3 regions of the Neobacillus sp. YIM B06451 genome follow, and region 1 is predicted to be linked to each of the others. Evidence: riboswitches for the same ligand, from Rfam matches in the RefSeq annotation. Region 1 holds a riboswitch; each other region holds the start of a gene.
The links. A riboswitch is a leader RNA that binds a small molecule or an ion and turns the genes downstream of it on or off. The one in region 1 is predicted to bind cyclic di-GMP.

Region 1 (11,249 bases):
AATACTTTTCCGTTCCCTTCGATAACCCTCGCAGCATCCACATTCAGTTCTTTTGCAATCGCTTCAATTTTTCCGCGTTTGATGGCAACGTCTTTCAGCTCTTCACCATCTTTTAGCCTTACTTGCTTGAACAAAATATCCATCATACTGTCCTCCAGATTTTACGTTTTCCCTGCTTTAATAATTTTTAAATTCTCTCATCCATCATACGGAACGGCTGTATTCTCCGCAATTAATTCGTTTTTTTAGAATAAAACCAAATCTGAAAACTCCATATCCCAGCCTTAACTTACCTTGATTTTTTGTCATTTGCCAAGACAATTGCTATACTAGTATTATTTCTTAAAAAGAACCATTTAGAGAAAGAAGTTGAACGATATGAAAACAACTGTTGTGTACAAAACAATCGGTAACCTTGAAGTGAAAGGGGATTTTTATCCAGCATCGGCCAACTCGGCGCCAGTGATTATGTATATACACGGAGGCGGCCTCATTTGGGGCTCCCGCGAGGATATGAAGGAAGAGCAAATCAGGCTTTATAATGACGCGGGTTTTGCCGTGTTCTCCATCGATTACAGGCTTGCCCCGGAAGTAAAGATTCCTGAAATCAAGCAGGATGTAGAGGATGCACTCGATTGGTTGAGAACAGAGGGTGCGGCCCAATTTGGAATTGACCCGGAGAAAATTATCGTTTCGGGTGGTTCTGCTGGCGGCTACCTTTCCCTTTTGAGTGGGACATTAGAAACAAAGCCGAAAGCGATCGTTTCCTTCTATGGGTATGGAGATATTACGGGCAACTGGGCACTTAAACCAAGCCCATACTTTCAGGCGATGGCCAGGGTTCCAAAGGAGCTGCGGACCATGCTTGTAAAAAAGGACCCGATCACTGTAGGGCCAATCACCGAACGATATGGAATTTATTTATATGGAAGGCAAACCGGAGATTGGATTGGGGATGTATCAGGAATTGACACCCTCTTCGAGAAGAAGCAGCTTCAAAAATGGTCTCCTTTTTGGAATATCAATGCGAATTACCCACCAACAATGCTTCTGCACGGCACGAAGGATGACGATGTTCCATATGAAGAATCGGAACAAATGGCCCAAAAGCTGACTGAAGCGGGAGTCCAAAACAAACTGATTACTATACCCGGAGGCGCTCATTTATTCGATGAAAAGATGGACGACCCAGCGGTGAAGGATGCATTCTCCGAAGTCATCAACTTCCTGAAATCGGTTATTTGAAGACCAGTTAAAGAAAATCAATTATCTAAATAACAACCTTCTTAAAAGTCGCGCGCTTCGAAAAATACATCTTTAAACAAAACAAACCGGACTGGAACTGCCAGCCGGTTTGTTTTGTTCTTCTTAGGAAACTTTAAATAGAACATTGTTGAAAACTCAAAATGAGTTATTGTAATCCAGCTTCAGCGCCTAGCCCCTCGAGGTCTTAAGCCGGTTCCCTCCGGAGGGCAGGCCCGTCCTCGGAAATGCTTGCATTTCCTTCGTGCGTGGGCGAATTCAGGGGTGACATTCAGTGTCCTGCGGGCCCCGTCTTAAGCTTGTCGGGGCTAACCAAGGCGCTTGCGCATTTTGTTTTAATCAGCAAGTTCTTTATTCTTAAAAATCCTCATCGCGAGGAAGAGTAATATGGCGAGGATTACTGCCGTAAGCACGATCGTCATACTCCCATCCTGTTTAAGGCCATCCTCGAGAAGATAGCTTGAGGCGTATGTTGGCAGCATCCCTGGGCTCCATTCAAGAAGGTGTGCGAGCGAACTGCTGACAAGAGAAAGAATGATGACGATTCCCGCGCCTGCAAACCCCGCAGCGCCGGGAACATTGAATAAAGCGCTGAAAAACAACGTAATCGTGGCAATGAATGTTAGCCATAAGCCTTCAATAAAAAATGAACCAAGAAACGAGTCAAACGGGACCCAATCAAAGAGTAGCCCGGTATAATACCATGTTACAAGATATCCGATAAAGAATGAGGCCCAAAGGAGTAATAGGACGCCAACCCATTTTGCAGCGATATAGTAGCCATGTTTCACGGGCTTAACAAGGATCATCGCGGCTGTCCCGCTTTTCACCTCACCCGCTACGAGGCTCATGCATAAAAGGATAGTAATTATGAATCCAAACATATTGTACTGCCCGATGCCGCCAACGAGCACTTCCGCTGAGGAGGGCGTCGGGATTTCGATGACTGACCCTTCAGGTAGCCCGCCAAGCGAGTCAATAAGCTGCGGCATGTAATAGATTGACAACGGCTCCTGTACGCCGAGAATAATAAATACGATCGGAACCCAGACCCATTTATAGTTCCGCCACATTTCGAGTATTTCTTTTTGCAGAAGGGTTAGGAACTGGCTCATTTTCCCACCACCTTCATAAAAATATCTTCAAGTGTCATCCGGCTGGATTCAATCTTTGTAACCGGAAACTCTCCATTCGCTGCAATCTTCAGTATACTATTCGTAGCTTTATCAAGGTCGGTAACGAAAATCTTCATTTGGCCGTTTGCGACTTCTATGTCATGTACATACTGGGCCGATGCAAAGGCTCCTTTGTAATCTTCTGCCTGGCCATTGAATTGCAGCTCAACCCTCGATTGCTTATGGCGATCCCGTAGTTCAACCATCGTACCCGATTCTACGATTTCCCCATTATGGAGGAAGAGGATTTCATCACAAACTTCCTCGGCATCATTTAAAATATGTGTGGAAAACAATACTGTCGTTTCGTTTTTCAATTTTTCAAGAAGCTCAAGGACTTCCCTTCTGCCAAAGGGATCGAGCGCGGAAACCGGTTCGTCGAGCATAATGAGTTTTGGACGGTGAATCAGCGCCTGGGCGATACCGAGCCGCTGCTTCATACCGCCTGAATATTTGCCAACCTGACGCTTTTTCGCATCAGCAATCCCGACCATTTCCAGTAGCTCCCCGGTCCTCTCTTTCGCTTCCTTTTTCGAAAGCCCGCCGAGCCTTCCGGCGTACGACAAAAATTCCTGGGCAGTCATCCAGTTATAATACACAGGAAACTGGGGCAGATACCCGATAAACTTCCGGAGATCTTCCCCTTTTTTCGCATCCGGGAAAACGATTGTCCCTTCCGTCGGCTCCATCAGCCCGGACAGCATTCTCAGCGTCGTCGTTTTCCCAGCGCCATTTGGTCCAAGCAACGCTGTACATTTCCCTTTTTTTAAAACAAAGTCGAGCCCCTTGATGACTTCGTTTCCTTTAAAGCTCTTTTTAAGGCCGCTAATTTCTACGAGGGGCATTAAGTATTTCTCCTTCCAAAAATGAAATACACAATTGGCCCGATAAAACTGAACACCAAAATAACCAGCGCCCATACCCACTTCGGCCCATTCGTCTCTTCAGTCCGAATCAGGTCAACAATCGCGATAACAAGCAAAACTAGCTGGATTAGCATGATCGGCAGCAAAATGCCTAATCCAATACCGCCAACATCCATTTTTCATTCCCCCTTAACGAATATATGGTGACAATTCTGTGACTAAAGTCTTATTTTATAGTAGCATAAATAGGAGTTGCGTCCATATTTTTCTAATAGATTTTCAGAAAAAATATTATAAGGGAATAAAAAAGATTACTCCCTACTATTTAAGCCAGTATATAACTAACCTACTCGACGGTTAAAAAAACCTCAAAAAAGAGAGCTTGCCAAGTGGCAGGCTCTCTTTCAAATACTAAATAAAACGGATTGCCCAGGCTCTCAGCAAGTTGTTCCTATGACAATTTATAAACCTCAGAATATTTCGCTTCAAGGTACTCAGTAAGGTAATCTGCGTTCAATTCTTCTCCTGTTACCCGGACAATCAGCTCATTTGGCCTGTAAAGTGAACCGTGCTGGTGGATTTTCTCCTTCAGCCACCCGACGATTGGAGCAAAATCACCCTTGGCAATGGCCGCTTCATAATCAGGCATTTCCTTCCTAATGGTATTCAGGATTTGCGCCGCGTATAGGTTGCCAAGTGAATACGAAGGGAAGTAGCCGATGCCGCCAAATGACCAGTGGACATCCTGGAGGACGCCTTCCCGGTCCGTTTCTGGCGTGATTCCAAGGTATTCCTCCATCTTCCTGTTCCAGATGGAAGGAAGTTCATGTACCTCGATTTCGCCGGCCATGAGCGCTTTTTCAATTTCATAACGGACCATGATATGCAGGTTATACGTCAGTTCATCCGCCTCGATCCTGATAAAAGAAGGCTCCACAGTGTTAACCGCCCGGTAGAAATCTTCCTCGCTGACAGCTCCAAGCTGCTCTGGGAAAAACTCAACCATCCTTGGGTAAAAATAGCTCCAGAACGCCCTGCTGCGGCCAACCATGTTCTCAAGGAAACGCGACTGGGATTCATGAATGCCAAAGGAAGTCCCACTTGCCAATACGGTACCTTCAAATTTCGGGTCGATGTTCTGTTCGTAAATACCATGTCCTGCTTCATGGATTGTTCCGAAAAGCGCGGAGCGGACATTGTCTTCAAGATACCTTGTCGTCAATCGGACATCGCCGATCGTGATGCTTTGCGCAAATGGGTGGACGGTTTCATCTAGCCTGCCCGCTTCCATGTCAAAACCGATGATTGGCAAAATGAAGCGGTTGAATTCCTTTTGCTTCTCAACATTGTATTTCTGGCTGAAAATCTCCGAATTTGTCTGGTTCGGCGATTTCTTGATCCGCTCCAAAAGCGCGACGCTTGTGTCCCGCAGCCTTGCAAAAAGTGGGTCTAGCTTGGCCACCGTCAGTCCTGGTTCAAATTCATTGAGCATCGCATCATATCGATGGTTTTCATAACCGAACAACTCGGCGAATTTCCGCCTGAACGCAACAATTTTTTCAAGGTACGGAGCGAAATGGCCGAAGTCGTTGTGCTCTCTCGCGTGCTCCCACGCGTCATTCGCTTGGGCTGTCAAAATGGCGAATGCTTTAAAGTCCTCAGCGGGAATCCGCTTTGAACGATCATATTGTTCCTTCCGCTCGCGAACCTGTGCAGCTGTTACTTCGTCAAGTTCAGCCGATTCAGATGTCAATTCCTCAAGCAGCCTGCCCATCTCTTCTGAAACGGACAGCTTAAACGCTTCCGTCCGCAACGTGCCAATCGATTTGGCGAACTGGGCGCGCCCTTTTTTCGGTGCCATTACTTTCTGATCCCAATCGGCAAGGCCTGATATACTTTGGAAATGGGTAATTTTTTCGTCAAGTGCTTTAAAATCTTCAATTGCTTTCTGTCTATCCATTGATTTTCCCCCCTTTGAAAATTGCCGCCCTTAAAGGGTGGGCCGCTTCCCCATTATACCCGTTTTCTCTCTCCCATCCAAAAATTAGCTTAAATTTTCAAACTACTTTTTTATACAAAAGGAACCATTAAGTCCGTCTTTACGTAGACAAAACGCTAAAATTTCTGTTTCTTCCTATATAAAAATACAAAATTCTACAATTTTCTCCCAATATTGTCGAATATTATGTATACTAGGAACGGACAACTTTGGAAACAGCTCTTCCTATAACCTCAAACAAATCATCAAAAAGGCAAATCCCCTGAAAAGGGGTGGCGCAAAACTATAGGGACTAAGGCGAAATGCTATGTTAGCCAGTTGCTGGATTCGGAAGCGTGTAAATCTATTCAGTGCGCTTTTATTAAGGGGTGGATCGTATGTTGAAAAAGCTGAGTGAAATTAAGCCGGGAGACATTCTGAACGAAAATGTATATCTGGATCAGCTGTTAATCTTAAAGAGGGGCATGTCCCTTTCTCCTATTTTTATCAAAAAGTTAAGGGACCTGGGGATTGAAGAAGTGAACATCATTCATCCTTCTTCCTGGCATGAAGGAACAGCAAGCCATCCCCATAGCCTGAATGATATGAAGAATTCAAAAATGCATATTGAACAATTTTTCAATCTACTGGTGACCATTGGTACCGAAAAAAGATATGGACACCTTCTGTTTGAAATAGATGACCTTAATTTTGCCGAGACGATGTTCATCGGTATTATGAGAGATCGAACAATCTCTTCCCTTTTTTATGAAATGAAGGAATATGACACACTTACTTGGCAGCATTCCTTTGATGTTTTTCTATTAGGAATCCTCCTTGCCAAAAAGATTGGCCTGCGAAACCTGGAGGAGATTGCTATTGGCTATTTGCTGCACGACTTCGGAAAAACGAACATCACTAAAAAGATTCTTGATAAACCGGGTAAACTTACATACGAAGAATTCACGGAAATGAAAAAACATACCATTTACGGGCACAGGTTGCTGACGGAGAACGGATTTTCAGAATCGATAGCTGCTTGCGCCAAAAGCCATCACGAGCGCCTTGACGGATCCGGTTATCCAGAAGGCCTTGAAGCAAAAAATTTGGACATCCCGATGAGGATATTGATGATTGCCGATGTATATTCCGCCCTTACCCTCGAACGGCCGTACCGGCTAGCATACTCACCCCAAAAAGCCATCCAGATTCTGCTCGAGGATGAGAAATGCTACGACCTTGATATTCTCCTCCAATTTATCGATTTGATGAAAATCTATCCCGAGGATGCAGTCGTGAAGCTCTCAAATAACGAAAGAGCAACTGTAGTGAAAGTCATCGATGCAATACCGACCCTTCCCATTATCCGGACTGAAACAAAACGGGAAATTATCAAGCTTCCTGTTGACCACTCATTGACGATTAAGAGGATGCTGAAATGGAAGAAGGTGAATTCCGCTCTTTTATTCGAGTCTTACACAGATGCTCTCCTCCATGGAAGAAACACTCTCGCGTATGATTTATTCTCTGAGCTGACGGAGCATATGAGAATCGAAGAAATGTACGAAGAAGTCATCGGCAAATCCATGGACCGGATCGGTTCTCTTTGGGAAGAAGGCAGGATTTCTATTGCACAGGAACAGTTAGCGTCTTCCGTTACCATGGAACTGTTGGAAGAGCTTTCATTGAAAATTCCCCAGTCCGGGGATAACAATTCCGGAACGATTATCCTTGCCGTGCCTGGAACAGAGCAGCATATCATTCCACTCGAAATGGCGGCCGGCATCATAAAGCTGTATGGATTTAACATCCATATGGTATATGCATCGGTTCCAGATTCCGTACTAGCCTCTCTCATTGCCGATAAGCAAGCAATATGTGTTTGTTTTTCGGTAACAATGGATGAGAATATACCTTGTCTTATCCGGACCTGCGAAAGATTAAAGGAACTCTTTCCTGGGATACCCATCATAGCCGGCGGGCGTGCCGTCCAGGGCAAAAAAATAAAGTCTGCAGATCTAATTGCCAAAACGGTCCTTGATGCGGTTTCCTTTATGAAAACACTCAACTCTTCCAAGGTGTCTTAAAAGGCTGCCCACAAATTAAGAGTCATTTTACCCTGGGCTTAATGAAGGTATAGTTAGAAAGTGTGTTTTTCGGGTAAAAATAAAGAAACAAGTGTGGGAGGAATCATCGTATGTGGATTATTTACTTAAGCATAGGCGCTATCATCCTGTCACTGGCATACCTAGGGTTTGTCGCCTTTAAAACATTCAAGGAATCAAAACCGGCAATCAACAGACTGAATGAAACGATCGCAAGGGTTCAGCAAAAAGCCGATACGCTAAAAGTTGAATCGGACCAGCTGACGAAAAGCCAGCAGGAAATTGTCTCGGACATCGATTACAAAAAAGAGGCTGTTTCCTATACTACGGATGCTGCAAAGGATACCCTTGCCACTTTTAAAAAGCTGGTGAAAATCCGGCCTATAGCAAAGTTGAAAAGGAAGAAGTCCAGGACGCCCGCTTATTGATTTTTCCAAAACCCGCCCACTATTGGCGGGTTTTTATCATTATTTCCGCTCCGTTCATCCATACTAAAGATGAGGAGGGAAGCCCGAAGATGATAAAAGCAGTCATACTGTCAGCTGTTTTAACTTTATTGCCAGCTAGCCATCACACGTTATTCATCGAGTCTGACGGACAGCTCATCACTGTCATTCACCGTGAGAATATAACCCTTCTCCCAGTTCCGGGCAGCGCATTTCCAGACCCAAACAAAGTCTCAAATTTATTGGACAGCCTAGAAAAAGAAGTGGATGCTCCACCCGAAAACGCCAAAATCGATGGATCCGGAACAATCGTTCCCGAAAAGGCCGGCAGTAAGCTTGATCGCGAAAAGATGGAGGAGATTTTGTATTCGTTTATTTATTCCGGAAAACCTTTGCGGACCGAAATACCGACCAAAACGATCTATCCCGATGTTGACAGCGAGTTGCTCGACCACATTCGGACAAGGCTGATCGGCCGCTATAGGACTTTTTATAATGGAGGCAATAAAGAACGCGCTCATAATATCAAGCTAGCCACTGAAACGCTGAATGGCAAAGTCGTTTTCCCCGGTGAAACTTTTTCCTTTAATAAAGCGATTGGAAAAAGAACAGCGGAGCGTGGGTATATGAAAGCCCCTGTCATCGTGCGCGGAGAATTATCCGAAGGGATTGGCGGAGGAATTTGCCAGGTTTCCTCAACCTTGTTCAATGCGGCGGACAATGCCGGCATGTCGATTATCCAGCGTTATTCGCATACAAAGGCTGTAACCTATGTCCCCTCAGGCCGTGATGCGACAGTCAGCTGGTACGGGCCCGATTTTGTTTTTAAAAATCCGTATAGCCAGCCTGTGCTAATACGGGCCAATGCGTATGGGAGCACATTATCAGTTACCATGTACTCTGCTCCGAACATTGCATTCAAGCCGCGGAGCATCCCCGGCGCCCCTGCCATCCTGCCTGAGGAAACAACGTTCAAGAATTCGGGACGATAAGTTCGCTTGTGGAAAAATCGGTTAGGATTATAAAGGGACATAAAAAAACCAAGGCTACGCATTGGAATGATGCGTATGCCTTGGTTATTCTTATTAAAAAAGTTACCCACTGCTGAACGATTTCGTTTTGCGTCTAGCAATAACACATAAAGGGCCAGATGCGTTTTTTAAAAAAACTTCAATTCCTTCAATGCCTGTTCTAGGTTGCTGTAGATGGATATTCCCTGCAGATTGATTCCCAGATTGATGAATGTCTGGCTAAGCTCGCCTTTCATCCCGGTTATGACAGGCTTTACGCCAAGAAGATTGAGGGAACGGATAAGCTTGAAAAGAACCTCAATACCGATCAAATCCACTTCATAGACTCCGGAAAGGTCGATGACGAGCGTTTCGATCCGCTTTTTTACACACGTATCAAGGGAATCGACAATCAATGTTTCCGAACGCATTTCATTGATTTCACCAATAAGCGGCAGAACAGCGAGCTTTTGCGAAATCGGTACAATCGGAACGGAGATTTTCAAATAAAGCTCCCTTGATTCCTGAAGGAGTTTTTCGGCATTGTTCGTAAATGAGGTGCTGAAACCGTGGACCATGTTATTGAAAATATGGTCGGTTTCCATGATGATATCCAGCAACTCCTCATTGTTTATTTGAATATTCCTTCCCTCTTCAAGCAAAAAGGACCAAATGACATTTTTATAAACTGTCACTCCTTTGATGGTCCTTCCAAGATTCCCCCCATTTTCCACGGACTTGGCACCAATCAGTTCCCCCCACTTAAAGGCATGGTCCTTTACATCCTTATCTTTCAGGCTATTCAGGACAATTTGGACAAGCTCCCTGAATTTTTCGGTCGTCTCCTCTTTCTGCTCTTCATCCTGAAAGCGGAAGTTGTAGAAGGAAAGCATCTCCGATAAGAGTTGTTCTGTAATCCTGTCAATATTGGCCTCAATTTTTTCGCTAAAGTATTTTTTCAATTGATCAAGTTCCATTTGGCGTTTTCTCCTAAAAAATTTGGTTAAATTGACCATACCATTTTCCTTGCCTGATGCAAAGCGGGGAGTTGCTAATTGGACAATTTTCCTGAATTCACAGTTCATTTCCTATGTTTGATGCCTCATGCTAGGGGTAAATGTAACAAAGAAATGACTTGATGAAACGGAGGATGATGAACAATGGAAAAGGATCATGCGGTCCATAAGGATGGAGATTTTGAGCCATCGAAAGTAGATGACGTCATCGACCGGATTGACGAAGGCAAAATGTACGATAAACTCCAGGATTTCAATGAATTTCGATCATACCTGAGCAAGCGGATTGAACTAGGCAAGCGGATCGGGATGAATGAGGAAGAATTGGCAGTCGCTGCCCAGAAGGTTGCGAATTACCTTGCCAAGAACGCCGCACCGCAGAACCGCGAGGAAGCGCTCCTGATGGAACTGTGGCAAGTTGGTAATGATGAGGAACGCCATATGCTAGCCCACATGCTCGTGAAGTGGGCAGAATAATAAGGATTACTTTCAGCACCGGCTTATTTCGAAGCCGGTGTTTTTGGTTTTAGGGGATGGTTACTATTTGTAGTAGGTCACGGCAACCGAGTCGCTTAGTTTCTGGTGTATGACAAAGATTTGGGGAAGAACTGTAAAGGTGTCGCTCAAATCCCGTTGAGTGACAAAGATTCGGGCAAAACCCGAAAAGGTGTCCCTCAAATCCCGTTGAGCCACAAAGATTCAGCCAAAACCTGAAAAGGTGTCACTCAATTCCAAATGTGCGACAAAGATTCAGCCAAAACCTGAAAAGGTGTCGCACAAATTCCGTTGAGCGACAATGATTCGTTCAAAACCCGAAAAGGTGTCGCTCAAATCCAAATGTGCGACAAAGATTCGGCCATAACCCGAAAAGGTGTCGCTCAAATCCAAATGTGCGACAAAGATTCGTGCAAATCTCGAAAAGGTGTCACTCAAACCCCGTTGAGCGACAAAGATTCAGCCAAAACCTGAAAACGTGTCGCTCAAATCCAAATGTGCGACAAAGATTCGTGCAAATCTCGAAAAGGTGTCACTCAAACCCCGTTGAGCGACAAAGATTCTTTCAAAACCCGAAAAGGTGTCACTTAAACCCCTGATGAGTTTTACCAACCCCTTTGTTTTACTCAGAACCGCACTAGTTACTATCCCCTCCCCTTTAGTTTTCCAATTTGGCACAGGAATGTAGAAAAATCGTAACATTACGCCGATTTTTCCACCATGCCCACTCTTATAATTAACTTATAGAACATCATGATTATGTTGCTTTCCACTAGGACGAATCATGGAACAAATACTAACGTGAAGCATGGTGATGAAAATGCAAGGAATGGGACATCCACATGGAATGGGACATCCGCATCGCGGCGGGCATCCTGGAGGACATCCGGGCGGG
Region 2 (3,160 bases), on a different contig from region 1:
ATCATAGGACAATTGGATGTAGAAGTAATTAATAAATTCGAGTATAGCGAAAATATAAATAAATCCGCTGATCAGCAATCCATTAATTGGTAGACTGGGATATTTAACAAGTATATCGATAACAAATAAAATGATAGAAAAAATTATTATACTTACGTTTATTGCTTTCAATTTCCACAACAGTCTAACAGTTTTGATTGGAGTTATAGATTTATTTTCAGTAATTAGACACTTCCATTTGGAATGCCAATAATAAGTTCCTTGCATAAGGATAAACTCCAATAAGAAAAAGGAAATCCAAAAAGAAAGCAGTGAAAATAATTGCAGTTCAGGATATGTGTAATTAATATAGAAACTAAGAGGTAGGAACAATATTATTGCAAATCTTTCCCCTGTATATAAATATTTTAACCTACTTTCTAATACACTTTTCATAGTCAGATCCTTTCTAGTAATGTTCGCCTTCCCAATCCTATTATATATGTTTAATCGAATAAAAGTTTTCATCAACCTTTCTTATTCAACTAAACTGCCCTTATGTTGAATAAGATTTGCTTTATTTTTAACATAAATAACCAAAAACCTAATTTCTATTTTTAACAAACCATCACATAGTAATTAGCATACGAATTCCCAAGTTGGCAATAACTTCGGTCACTCTGCTAAAAGGGGTGCGAATTCGAGTGCTAAAACGCCATAAAACGTACAAAAATCCCTTATATATCAATAAAAAGATGGAGTCCAATTCAGTTGCGAATTGGACTGCTAATTTGTGTGCGAATTAAGTTTTTGTACTCGAACCCGTTACATTTTTGAGCAGGGTTTCTTTTTTATGGATTAGTTTTTTGCTATTGGCAGCGAGCTGTGTCAGCTGTCCGTCGAATTGTTGGATACTGACCTTTATGTATTGTCGCCAGCCGGTTTCTTATTGCAACTAAACTATCGAATGAAGCAAAACGAAACCATGAAATCTGAATCGGAATTAGATGATTTTAGGATAAATTGGTGATTTTTGTTGGAATTTATTTGAAGTTTGTCGAAGGGAAGTTAAACCAATCAACTATTGTTTAAATTATAATAAAACTGGAAAGAGACGATGTATCAATATTTAAGTGGCCACGAAAATATGATCCGTCATCGTCACAAATAAGGTTGAAATGAGTGGAAATTTGTATGACTTATCCAGTTGGATTATCGACTCAACCAACCAAATTTTTGGGGAAGCATTGAAGTGTAGCCTTAATTTGGACACTTGGGCTGCATGGAGCTACTAGTGTAACCGGCCCTCTTAAAAATATTTTTTAAGGGGAGAAAATGATGAAAAAAACTGGCTTCAGAAATGTGTTAAGCAAAAAAGCACTAAGCGCGGTCACTGTACTTGCTATTTCCGGACTTATTCCAACAAGTTTTGCGATTGCTGGGGAACTAGAAATTAAAGCGGAATTAGTCGCTTCATCAACTGATGTATCTGTTGAACAAGGGGCATCCAAGAGCTTCAAACTTTCAGTAAAATCGGATGGGAACATGACGGACGCTTATGTTACTGTCCCTACAAGGTTTGTTATTAGCGCAAGCGGTACTTTTACCCAAGAAAACCTAACTAAGGTACACCTGTATGCCAAAGATATGGAGGTTAAGGTAGACGCAGAAGTTCAAGTAGACCCTAACTTACAGCCTGGAAACTACACATTTACCTTCAAAAAAAATGAGGTAAAAATTGAAAATACAAATCAAACAGGAGCAAAGCTAGATAATGAAAAAGACGACCTCATTACTTTTGTTGTAACTAAAAAGCAAGTAACTGATACGACAGCTCCAGTTGTCACTGCGACTCCTGACAGACCTGCAAATGCTAAGGGCTGGTATAACGAGGATGTGACCGTAACTTTCACCGCTGCCGATGAGGAAGGTGGCTCTGATCTGGACGAGAGCTCGGTTTCTGCACCTGTTACAGTTTCTGAAGATGGTAGACATACTGTTACTGGGTATGCTAGAGATAAAGCCGAAAACGAGGGTTCTAAAAGTATTACGATTAATCTAGATAAAACAGCTCCAACCATTTCGGGATCTGCTGACCGAGAGGCAAATGAACATGGCTGGTATAATGATGATGTAACTGTTAGCTTTTCAGCAAGCGATGAAACCTCAGGAGTAGCAGACTATACGAAGGAAGTGTTACTGTCTGAAGGTGTGAATCGATCAGCAGAAGGTACTGCAATCGATAATGCCGGTAACTCAAGTTCTGCAATAGTTTCGGGCATTAATATTGATAAAAGGAAGCCAGTTATTACTGTTGAAGATGGTGGCACTTACACACTAAATCAAGTTGTGACTTGGTCAGCAACCGATACATTGTCCGGACTTGCAGACGAAGATAAAACTGGAACAATCGATACGTCTAAGGTTGGACCGCAAACGGATACAATAACTGTCACGGACAAGGCTGGAAATACTACAGAGGTGACGATAAGCTATACCGTTGTTTACAATTTTGGCGGGGTTCTTCAGCCAATCAAGGATGGTTCAATATTTAAAGCGGGCAGCACCGTTCCGGTTAAATTCCAATTAACTGACGCCCAAGGTAAGTTTATTTCAACTGCCAATGCAACTATTCATTATGCAAAAAGCAGTAACCAAGTCTTCGGGGATAACCTTGAAGCGGTATCAACTAGCGCGGCTACTTCCGGAAACAACTTTAGATATGATTCATCCTCAAATCAATATGTATTTAACTTGAGTACAAAAGGTTTAACTGCAGGTACTTACCAACTTACAATTACGCTTGATGACGGAACAAAGCAAAAAGTTGTTATTGGACTGAAATAATCTCATTCTCATGGAGGCTGACCAAAAAGATCGTTTAACGACGACTCTTTTGGGCGGCCTCTTTTTTCATTCGTGTGGAACAAGTTGTGCGTCGGTCAGCTACTTGTTGGCTGCTGACTTAGTGCGTTGTCGCCAGCCGTTTAACGGCTGGCTTTTTCCAAAACAATAATAACCCCCTTCAGCAATCACTTGCCGAAGAGGGTGAATTTCTTCATTATTATAGGAACAATCCTACGATCGTACCTGTTAGGACTGAGCCTAGTGTTGCGACGAATAATACTTTTAATCCAACTTTGGCCAGTCGGCTTGCCTGTTCTCGGTTGATGGCCTGTAC
Region 3 (3,160 bases), on a different contig from region 1:
CAAGCTGCAAGCCCAGTATCTTGAGGATATTAAAAAACTTCAAGAAGGCGACACTGGAACGCATGAAAAACTAACGCAAAAATACAATGAAAAATTAGATAAAATCATTTCGGATATTTATGAGGAAACGCTGAAAATGTCGGATAAAACGATTGCGAAGGCCGCGGAATACGGAGTAATTGCCGAATGCAGCTGGGTACTTGTCCGTTTTGCTGATAGAGAAGTGTGGATTGACCCAATCCGTATTGTAAAAATATATCCATAATACTAAATTTTATTGAATGAATTATTTGAATACTATATGATAGAAGTAACTTTACGAGTCTAATATTAAAGATAGACTCGTTTTTTTTGTACAATAGGGGGTGGTCTATTTGGCTTTTACTATTGGGAAAAAGGGAACTGCATTGGAGAAAGTTTCACTTGAAGCATTTGATATTAGCCTTCTTGCACGTGGGGATGGAACTGAATTCATGGTCTCCAATATAACAAAAAATAATATTCTCTATATTTACCCTAGCGACTCCCCAAATGTAACGGAGTTTATTTATATTTTGGACGGCCACCTAATCTGCGAACTAAATGGGGAAAAAATAGAACTTGGTCCAGGCGATTATTTTACCGCTACTAATTTAGAGGAACCCATTCATTTCTCGACTATAACAAATGTAGTGTATCTATGGGTTATAACTGAACCAACTTTTTATCAATTAAGTGAGAGTTTAAACAGCTTAAAGAGTATTGTTGAAGAGGTTGAACGAAAGGATAAGTATACAAGCAAACATAGCAATAGAGTTACTGAGTATGCAATGAAAATTGCCAAAAAGCTTATGTTCCCAAAAGACAAGCTCGAAAACTTATATATTGCTTCGATATTGCACGATATCGGAAAAATTAATATACCTACCGAAATTTTAAATAAACCCGATAGGTTATCGAGTGAGGAGTTTGCCTTTATTAAGAAGCACCCGGTTGATGGGGCGGAAATGGTGAAGGACCTCTACTATGAAGATACCCCCACTATAATCGAACAGCATCATGAAAGGCTGAATGGGAGCGGCTATCCCCATGGCCTAAAAGGGGATGATATCCTTTTGGAAGCACGAATCATCGCGGTGAGCGATTCATTTGATGCTATGACCGAGGATCGGGCCTACCGCAAAGCCTATGATATCCAATATGCTGTCAATGAGTTAATCAGCATGGCTGACACCCATTATGACAGGAAAGTCGTTGAGGCGTTTGTTGAGATTTTAAAAGAAGAAGGGCGCCTGGATAACGAAATGCTTAAGGTAAAATGAAAGGAATCAATCGATGGTGATTGATTCCTTTTTTATTTCAGCCAAAGTTTACAGATTAAAGGCTGTATTTCTGTGCCTCCCTAGTTAAAAGCAGTTGTTACTGTAGCAGAACGCCGTTAACATACAAACCGCCTGTTGTGGATACTTCCTCGACGGACGTTACAATATGTCCAGAGTTTCCAGGGTACACATCACCTACAGCAGGGATTTCCGGGTTTTCAATATCTGTTATTTTCATTTCCTTCAAAATAAATCCATTTACCTGTTTTTGATTACGGGCCATATAGTCAATGTCTGCCTTAATAGATTGAGTTTTTTTGTGGGTAACATAATGGGTTTTTTCTCCCCTTGTCCCTTCTCCTGTGGTCCAATATACTTCAACAGCATATACAGTCTCTTCCGCATAAGTAAACTCCAGTTCCTTAGCTATCTTCTGCATTTCTGCATTATTCAATCCCAGAGCGGTTTGAACATCGCCTTTCCCTACAAATCCCGTACCGGTTGCCGAATCGAACGTTACTGCCGCGAATGCGGAACCTGCGAGTACTCCAATTGCCAAAGCCCCTGCTACCAAACCTGATAAAATTTTCTTCATTCTCTTCATCTCCCCTTAGAGTTTAGGTTTGTTTCTAAAGGGCCGGTTACACTATTGGCTCCATATAGCCCAAGTGTCCATGTAAAGGCTATACTTCAACGCTTCCCCTGAGTCGTCCCGATACTATGTACGGAACAAGCAAAAGAAAGATGAGCGGTATTTTCGTTTGCTGAATTCTATATACCGAACATCTTTTATAAGGTTATTATAAATTAAACAATAGTTTAAAACCCAGAATTTCCGGTCGACAATCCCTCCGAAAATCTCGACATGTTTATGGTTAAAACGGGGAAAACTGGACCGCCATGGTTCTTAAAAAAGGACAAAAAAAGAGCACTAACAAGGTTAGCGCTGGCAATGGATCGTGTATACCTAGGAGGAAGAATGTAAAACAAGGGCAACCGCTGCCCTTATTCATTCAAAGTATATAGTAAACGGGAGTTGAAATATACCTTTTTTAATAGACAAATTACGTCAAAAATCGTGGGTATGTAGAAAAATAATGATTAAAAAAACTGTTTTTTTCAAGTAAAATGGAAGGAAGTAGGAAAACTATTACTAGGAAAACAGGTGAACCACCATGAGAAGCGTTATCGGGAAACATGTCAGTCTTGTTTTTCTTATACCCGCGCTGCTTTTAACAAATGCTTTCATAACGATTCCCGCCGAGCTTGAGTGGGACATTTTATTATTTCTCTGTATTATGGTCGTGTTTGATCAGGTTAATTTAAAGGTTTTTTCCGGTTTTGGGTACTCCTTTTTCAATGTCATTTTGTCGCTGATTGTATTTGATCGGTTTTCGATCGTATATGGATTTATTTATCTCCTGGTTGATAGCATAATGTCCATCCTTCTTAAGAAAAGGGGCCGGCTGCAGTCAATCTTATCATTATTGTCGATCTATACCATTATAATCATAGTCTGCAACGAATTGTATAATGGCTATTCCGATATGGATTACCAGGCCCGATATTTAACGTCTTTATTTATGCTATTCCTAAGTGTCCTGCTGAAATATGTATATGTCTATCTTGAAACCGGGGCTGCAACTACAAAGCTTTTCCTGGATCGGTTTGGGCCAATGTTGTTTGAGGTGGGGATAGTTTTCCCAATTCTTGCATTCTATGACCATCTCGAAATTAATCTCGTACTCATTCTTTTCCTATCTTATTACACATTCATTGGGTTCCTGCATAAGAAATTTATCGGAATCAACCAGGCTCATATTGACATAATAACGGAAAAATTTTCAAAAAAATATAAA

Region 2: linked by a shared signal. The riboswitch ahead of RB160_RS23655 (PxKF domain-containing protein) and the one ahead of RB160_RS02985 (HD domain-containing phosphohydrolase) in region 1 are both predicted to bind cyclic di-GMP.
Region 3: linked by a shared signal. The riboswitch ahead of RB160_RS19530 (hypothetical protein) and the one ahead of RB160_RS02985 (HD domain-containing phosphohydrolase) in region 1 are both predicted to bind cyclic di-GMP.

What each region holds. Positions count from the first base shown of each region.
Region 1 covers NZ_JAVFKJ010000001.1:615,071-626,319, reverse strand. The annotation lists gene RB160_RS03015 (amidohydrolase family protein) at 1-146, opposite strand, end outside; gene RB160_RS03010 (alpha/beta hydrolase) at 379-1,245, shown strand; gene RB160_RS03005 (ABC transporter permease) at 1,599-2,378, opposite strand; gene RB160_RS03000 (ABC transporter ATP-binding protein) at 2,375-3,283, opposite strand; gene RB160_RS02995 (PLD nuclease N-terminal domain-containing protein) at 3,283-3,480, opposite strand; gene RB160_RS02990 (carboxypeptidase M32) at 3,756-5,264, opposite strand; cyclic di-GMP riboswitch class I at 5,546-5,629, shown strand; gene RB160_RS02985 (HD domain-containing phosphohydrolase) at 5,681-7,369, shown strand; gene RB160_RS02980 (DUF948 domain-containing protein) at 7,480-7,815, shown strand; gene RB160_RS02975 (VanW family protein) at 7,812-8,825, shown strand; gene RB160_RS02970 (STAS domain-containing protein) at 8,993-9,820, opposite strand; gene RB160_RS02965 (DUF3243 domain-containing protein) at 10,004-10,336, shown strand; gene RB160_RS02960 (hypothetical protein) at 10,400-10,552, opposite strand; gene RB160_RS02955 (hypothetical protein) at 10,610-10,792, opposite strand.
Region 2 covers NZ_JAVFKJ010000026.1:10,853-14,012, forward strand. The annotation lists gene RB160_RS23650 (general stress protein) at 1-435, opposite strand, end outside; cyclic di-GMP riboswitch class II at 1,212-1,294, shown strand; gene RB160_RS23655 (PxKF domain-containing protein) at 1,315-2,826, shown strand.
Region 3 covers NZ_JAVFKJ010000015.1:17,080-20,239, forward strand. The annotation lists gene RB160_RS19520 (coiled-coil domain-containing protein) at 1-265, shown strand, start outside; gene RB160_RS19525 (HD domain-containing phosphohydrolase) at 375-1,301, shown strand; gene RB160_RS19530 (hypothetical protein) at 1,399-1,896, opposite strand; cyclic di-GMP riboswitch class II at 1,928-2,011, opposite strand; gene RB160_RS19535 (ImmA/IrrE family metallo-endopeptidase) at 2,477-3,160, shown strand, end outside.